Regions from separate parts of the Pseudoalteromonas sp. SWXJZ94C genome, predicted to be linked through region 2. Evidence: riboswitches for the same ligand, from Rfam matches in the RefSeq annotation. Region 2 holds a riboswitch; the other holds the start of a gene.
What was found. A riboswitch is a leader RNA that binds a small molecule or an ion and turns the genes downstream of it on or off. The one in region 2 is predicted to bind lysine.
Positions count from the first base shown of each region.

Region 1: it holds a riboswitch for lysine, as region 2 does, so the genes downstream of both, lysC (lysine-sensitive aspartokinase 3) here and dapA (4-hydroxy-tetrahydrodipicolinate synthase) in region 2, are expected to answer to the same signal.

Region 1 is NZ_JADYXF010000023.1:13,393-16,817, forward strand. Features, by position in the region: gene I6F65_RS11405 (4'-phosphopantetheinyl transferase superfamily protein) at 1-390, shown strand, start outside; gene lysC (lysine-sensitive aspartokinase 3) at 463-1,866, opposite strand; lysine riboswitch at 1,942-2,114, opposite strand; gene nhaD (sodium:proton antiporter NhaD) at 2,216-3,425, opposite strand, start outside.
Region 2 is NZ_JADYXF010000025.1:61,124-64,548, forward strand. Features, by position in the region: gene I6F65_RS12265 (2,3,4,5-tetrahydropyridine-2,6-dicarboxylate N-succinyltransferase) at 1-387, opposite strand, end outside; gene dapA (4-hydroxy-tetrahydrodipicolinate synthase) at 403-1,287, opposite strand; lysine riboswitch at 1,479-1,679, opposite strand; gene I6F65_RS12275 (DNA-3-methyladenine glycosylase I) at 1,872-2,567, shown strand; gene I6F65_RS12280 (YdiU family protein) at 2,579-3,425, shown strand, end outside.

The sequences.
Region 1 (3,425 bases), on a different contig from region 2:
GGGGTCGCGCTAAATCTTGATAAAAGTGAGTTTGGGTTTGATATTGAAAAAGTAAGCCTAAAGCGCCCGTTTGAAAAGCTCGCTAAGCATTTTTATCATAATGATGAAATTACACTTATTACCGAGCCTACTAATACCCAAGCCCAAGCAGATACGTTTTTTAGAATTTGGACATTAAAAGAGTCACTTGCTAAAGCCACCAGCCGCCCTATTGCAAAATTACTTAGCCCCAATGTGTTTGACGAATTAAATAGTGCAAAGCTGAGTGCTAGCAGTAATAACGTTACTGTAGTTGATAGTAATAACAGCAATGTTTGTTTTGATGTGAGTGTGGTGCATAAAAAAAGCACCGACTGGCGATGCTTTTTATTAACTGACTTTGTTAATTAACTTTATTAAGTCACTTTATTAAGTAACTTTACTAGTTAATTTTACTAGGTTATTTTCCTTAATAACGATTACTTACGCAGCAAAATCGTTTTCTAATAAACGGCTATGAATAGACTGTACTACGTTATCTGACTCAGTTTGCTCTACTAAAAAGCACAGGTTGTGCTTACTAGCACCGTGACAAATTAATCGAATGTTAAAGTCTTTTAGTACACTCATTAAGTTCATTTCGTGTTGGCGTAATTGAATCTCAGAGCCAATAAGTGCCACCAATGTTAGGTTGTTTTCTACCGACACATGGCAAAACTCTGCAAGCTTATCTAGGCATTCTTGGTCGAGCTCTGGGCGCGATGCGTTTTGCGCGTTATCAAGGGTTATAGCTACGCTGATTTCTGATGTAGTTACCAAATCTACTGATATATTGTACTCACTTAATAGTGTAAATACGCGTGCTAAAAAGCCGCTTGCTAGTAGCATTTCTGGGCTTTTAAGCGTAAGCAATATTTGGTTTTTACGTTGCGTTACTGCGCGTATACCTGGTTGCTGCGATTTTTCGCGCTCAATCCACGTACCGCCGCGCTCTGGCTCTCGGCTAGAACCTACAAACACGTTAATATGGCTACGGCTTGCTGGTAATATAGTTGCTGGGTGTAATACCTTTGCGCCAAAGGTTGCCATTTCGGCGGCTTCGTCAAAACTTAAACGTGCAATTGGCGTCGCTTTTGCGCACAAACGCGGGTCGGTGCTAAAAATGCCCACTACGTCGGTCCAAATATGCACGCTTTTAGCGTTAATTGCTTCAGCTAATAATGCAGCACTGTAGTCAGAACCACCACGTCCAAGCGTTGTTGTTTGACCGTATTCGTCACTGCCAATAAAGCCCTGAGTCACAATTACTTGAGCGTCTAATAACGGGATTAAATGTTCTTTAGCAGCTTGCGCTGTGGCTGCAACATTGGGCGTTGCTTTACCAAATTGGCTGTCGGTTTTAAGCACCTTGCGCACATCAAAGCGATCGGCATTTAAACCTTGTAAACGAAGTACCTGTGCAAATAAATACGACGACAAACGCTCACCAAAGCTAAGTAGCTCGTCGTGTTGCTGATCGGTTGTTAGTGACTCTTGAGCCAATGTTTGAAATGCTTTTAGGGTTTCGTTAAAGCCAACCGCTAAATCGGCATCTAGCGATAACTCATCTAAAATAGTTTGTTGAATAGCAAGCACGCCGTTTATGTGTTCTTGACGCTCACTAGGAGTAATGCTTGATTTACACAGTGCAACTAAGTGGTTAGTTACGCCGGCACTGGCGCTCACGGCAACAATACGTACGCTTTTATCTGCAACAATAATTTCGCTACAGCGACTCATCGCTTCAAAATTTGCAACACTGGTTCCGCCAAATTTGGCAACGATGTAATCTGATTTTGCGCTTAACTCTGTTTTAGGCACTGTTTGCGGCGCTGATTGGGTAGTCATTTAGTCTCCTTTCGCGATATCCAAATCGCAATAAAACAAGAAGAACTTGGCAAAGGAATGCTTGAAGATAAGTCCACTGCCAGAAGCTCTCCACCTATATTGGTGACAGTTTTGAGGATTCAGCCCCATAAACCGAAAAACAATGACGACGTACCATTATTTTCCTCGGCGAGTACTTCCCTCCTTAATGATCATCGGCTTTCGTCGCCTAACATTAAGTACCTAAGTATCGCACCTCTTCTGAATGCTTTATTAACCAGTGGCTAATAAAACAAAACCCCACTAAGTAGCGGGGCTTTGAAAGTTATCGTTTAGACGTCTAGCTGTCAAGCATTTAATAATTTATGAGCTAAATAAAACTGCCCATGTAATACGAGCCCGCATATCCAACCGTGTAGCAAATTAATAAATGCAGCGATAAACGCAAGTAGCTCATAAAGGTAAGCGCTTTAACTTTGCTCATGGCAATAATGCCCGCAGCCGACCCAATGATAAGCATTGAACCGCCCACGCCCGTTGCATACGTAAACGACAACCAGTGTTGTTGGCTCATTACTATATCGGCTTTTAATAAAGCAGCAGTAAGCGGTACGTTATCGACCCCTGCTGATAATATGCCCATTAAGTAGTTTGCGTACTCGGGTGCCATTACCGTATATAGGTCGGTAAATTTACTCAACATACCAATTTCTTTAAGTGCGCCTACAAGTAAAAGTACACCTACAAAAAACAATAATGTGTCGTATTCTATATCGCGAACAAAGTCGATTATGTCTTTGTTAATGTCTTTTTTGCGCATTAAAAATTGCGCGACTAAAAACATCACTGATAAGCCAAACAAAAAGGTGAGTAAAGGCGGTACGCTGTAAACTACACTCAGCATAAGTGTGCTCACTACGGTAGATAAAAATATAACAGCAATGGTAATGTCGGTTTTTTCGATGCGGGTTTTACCTGCACCAGCAAACTCAACACGCCCTTTCATACCTATAGACAGTAACGCGGCTAGCAGCATAACGCTTGCAAGTGCTGGCGCTATAAGTAGTAATAAATGAGCAATGGTTACTTTGCCGTCTAAAAATATCATCAGTGTGGTTACGTCACCTGTTATTAGCGATACCCCACCTGAGTTAACCCCAAACACAATAAGCGTGGCGTATTTAATGAGCTTTTTAGGTTCAAGTTTTAACGACATAACAACCGCGAGCGATATAAGCGTAGCTGTTACGTTGTCTGAAATCGACGAAAACAAAAATGCAAAACCACCCACCAAAAACATGAGCTTTTTTTCGCTAATACTTTTTGGCATAACACGGTGCACAATATTTTCTATAAACCCCTTTGAATTTAAATACGCTACAAAGGTCATCGCAGCCATTAAAAATAGCCATAGAGATGCAATTTCTAAAATATTTTCATTTAAAAGGTGTTGAATCGTATCGGGGCTTTGCCCGTGTAGAGGGTATATAAAAAGAAGAATCCAGCAAAGCGTACCAAAAAACAGCGTGGTTTTAGCTTTATTAACATGGATTATATCTTCTATAACGATCAGTAAAAAT
Region 2 (3,425 bases):
TGCAGCACTTAAATGTACGTTTTTACCTACTTGCGCACACGAACCAACTAATGCATGGCTATCAACCATTGTGCCTTCGTCGATGTATGCACCAATGTTTACATACGCTGGTGGCATAATAATGGTGCCTTTAGCAACATAAGCACCACGGCGAACACTAGAGCCACCTGGCACCATACGTACGCCATCTTCAGTACTAAATTCTTGCGGAGCTAGGTTATGCTTATCAACAAAGCCACCTGCAAACTCAGTATTAGTGCCATTTTTAAAGGCTTCTAAAATGCCTTGTTTTACTTCTACGTTAGCTTGCCATTGGCCGCTTTCGTTTTGTGATGCTGCGCGTACTGCGCCCGATTCTAAATTATTTAATAGTTCTAACCAGCTCATTATAAAAACCTGTGTTTAATGCCAAGATAAAATGGTGTTGTTTGCAGTTGTGATGCAATCGGTTTGAGTTAACTCAAGGTGTGTTAAAGGTGGACGCAATTGCGGGCTTGTTAATCGCCCTTGCAAATGCATTAATACCTTTACGGGAATAGGGTTTGCGACAGCAAATAGGCTATTAATAGCGCTTGACCACTGAGCAAATAAATTAGGGTGTTGACCACTTAAGCTGCGCTTAACAAACTCATGAGTTTGTGCTGGCCATGCGTTTGCAGCTACCGACACTAAACCTTTTGCACCTGCTTGTGCAAAATATGGCATTAGCGCATCGTCGCCACTAAAAATAGCTAAATTAGGCGCTGCTTGTCGATAAGCCTCAAACTGAGCAATGCTGCCGCTCGCTTCTTTTAACGCCCATAAATTTTTATTGTTTTGTAAGTTTTGAATTGTTGCCGTTGGGATGCTAATAGCACTTCGACCCGGTACGTTATAAAGCATACACGGGTGAGCGCTTGCATTAAGTAGGCTTTCAAACCAATGGGTTTGACCTATAGCACCGGGTTTTGCATAAAGCGGCGAGCCAAGTAAAAAGCTATGAATAGGTAGTTTATTACAGTAGTTAACCCACTCAATTTGTTGCTTTAGATTACTACCGCCAACAGCAACCATTAATGGCACTGCTGGTTTTAGTTGGCACACGTGTTCAACAATGGCTTGTTGCTCTTTTAGCGTTAGTGCTAAACCTTCGCCTGTACTGCCAAGTAGTAAAATACCGTTATGTGCCGCTTCTTGATCGCTAACCAGCTTGGTTAACGTGTTGTAGTCAACATCGCCGTGTTGATCAAATGGCGTAACGAGCGCGGTCCACAATGAGTAGTCGTTTAAATTGAAGTTGTTGATCATCTCTCACGAACTTATAATTTGTACCAATTTTATTAAAAACGTGATCATTTTAGCGATAACTAATTTAATGCAATTGGTATTATTCGAAGAGTTAAAAAAGCTTTATGGAAGGAGCCGCATTAACGTCGTTCGAACTAATAATTCGAAGAGCGAATGGGCTTAAAATAATAGGGCGCACGGCCTTAATATTTAAGACCAGAAGCTCTCCACCAAACTAATAAGCTGCTTTTTATAAGCAGCTATTGGTGACAGTCGCTAGGGTTCAACCTAGTCGCCCGAAATAAACACCTCGCAAAAGTGATTACTTCTCGGCGTTAATTCCCCTCACGTATGTTCACTGGAGTTTGCGCTCCTAACATACGCTACCTGAATAACGCACCTCTTCTAGCCCTTTGCACCTGTTTGTAGAGTAAAAACTTACAAGCCTGTGCAATTTAAATAGGGTAATTGCAGCGATTAAAGCATTTTAGCCATCTGGGTGTCAAGCTACTAAATACAGATTAATTCATCGAAAAGAGGGGTGGTTACGTATTGGGTGCTTTTCTCGTACACTAGCCCCATAGTAGAAGTAAGGCATTAATCAGATGGAAAAATTTAGCGATATTTATAAGCGAGCGGTAGAGCGAAAAGGCTCTGAAAAAATGCTTAAGTTATTACTTGCAAAACCGCTATCTAAAAAACAACTAAGCACGTTAAGTGACGACGATTGGCTTGAAGAATTTACTCGAAAAGTATTTCAAAGCGGCTTTTATTGGTCAGTAATTAATAATAAGTGGCCGGGCTTTAGAGAGGTTTTTTGGGATTTTAGCGTTGATAAATTATTAATGATGCCACCCGATATGCTAGAACAAAAAGCAACGGATGAGCGTATTGTTCGTAACTACAAAAAAGTAAAAACAATTACCGAAAATGCTTACATGATCCACGAAATAGCACAAGAGCATGGCAGTTTTAGCCAGTTTGTCGCTAATTGGCCAACAGACGATATTATTGGTTTATGGGCGTATTTAAAAAAGCATGGTTCGCGTTTAGGCGGAAATACAGGACCTTATGCGCTGCGAGCACTTGGTAAAGATACCTTTTTATTATCACGCGATGTAGAGAATTACTTACGTGCTCATAAAATTATAGACGGTGGCTTACAAACTAAAAAGTCACTGAGTGCAGCCCAAGCTTTTTTTAATGAAATGCAAAAGCAAAGTGGTTTAAGCATGCAAGAACTAAGCTTAATTGTGGCCTATGGTGTAGGCGATAACCGTGTTGGTATAAGCCAGCAATAATAGGAACTATCATGAAATTAGTGCCAAGATACACAGACATTACGGAAAACTTTGCCATTGAAGATTTTCCTGCAAGTGTTGCCTCTCCTCAGTTATTGCTGTGGAACGATGGTTTAGCAAAACAATTTAATATTAATGTTGCTGACGACTTACGTGCCAATATTTTTAGTGGTAACGAAAAACAGGCTATTCCTGCAGTAGCACTTGGTTACTCTGGGCACCAATTTGGGCATTTTTCACCACGTTTAGGTGATGGACGAGCGCATTTACTGGGCGCTATTAATGATGATAAAAACCAGTTGTGGGATATTCAATTAAAAGGCTCTGGTGCTACTCCTTACTCAAGAGGGGGAGATGGACGTTGCGCACTTGGTCCTGCTATTCGTGAATACGTAATGAGCGAGGCAATGCATGCACTAGGCATTAAAACCACACGTTGCTTAGCGGTCGTTGGTAGTGGTGAAACGGTTTATCGTAATCCACCACAAGCAGGCGCAATAGTTACTCGTTTAGCAACCAGTCATATTCGTGTTGGCTCGTTTCAATATTTAGCGACGCAAGGCGATGTTGAAGGGCTTAAAAATTTAGCCGATTTAGCTATAGAGCGACACTACCCAGAAATAACCGATACAGGATCGCAGCGTTATTTAGCATTTTTAGGGGCTGTCATTAAAAACCAAGTTAAATTAGTTATCAGTTGGATGCGTGTTGGTTTTATTCATGGAGTAATGAATACCGATAATACGCTAGTGAGCGGGGAAACCATTGATTACGGTCCGTGTGCGATGATGAACAGCTTTGACTTTGATACTGTATTTAGCTCTATTGATAAACAAGGGCGTTATGCATTTGGTAATC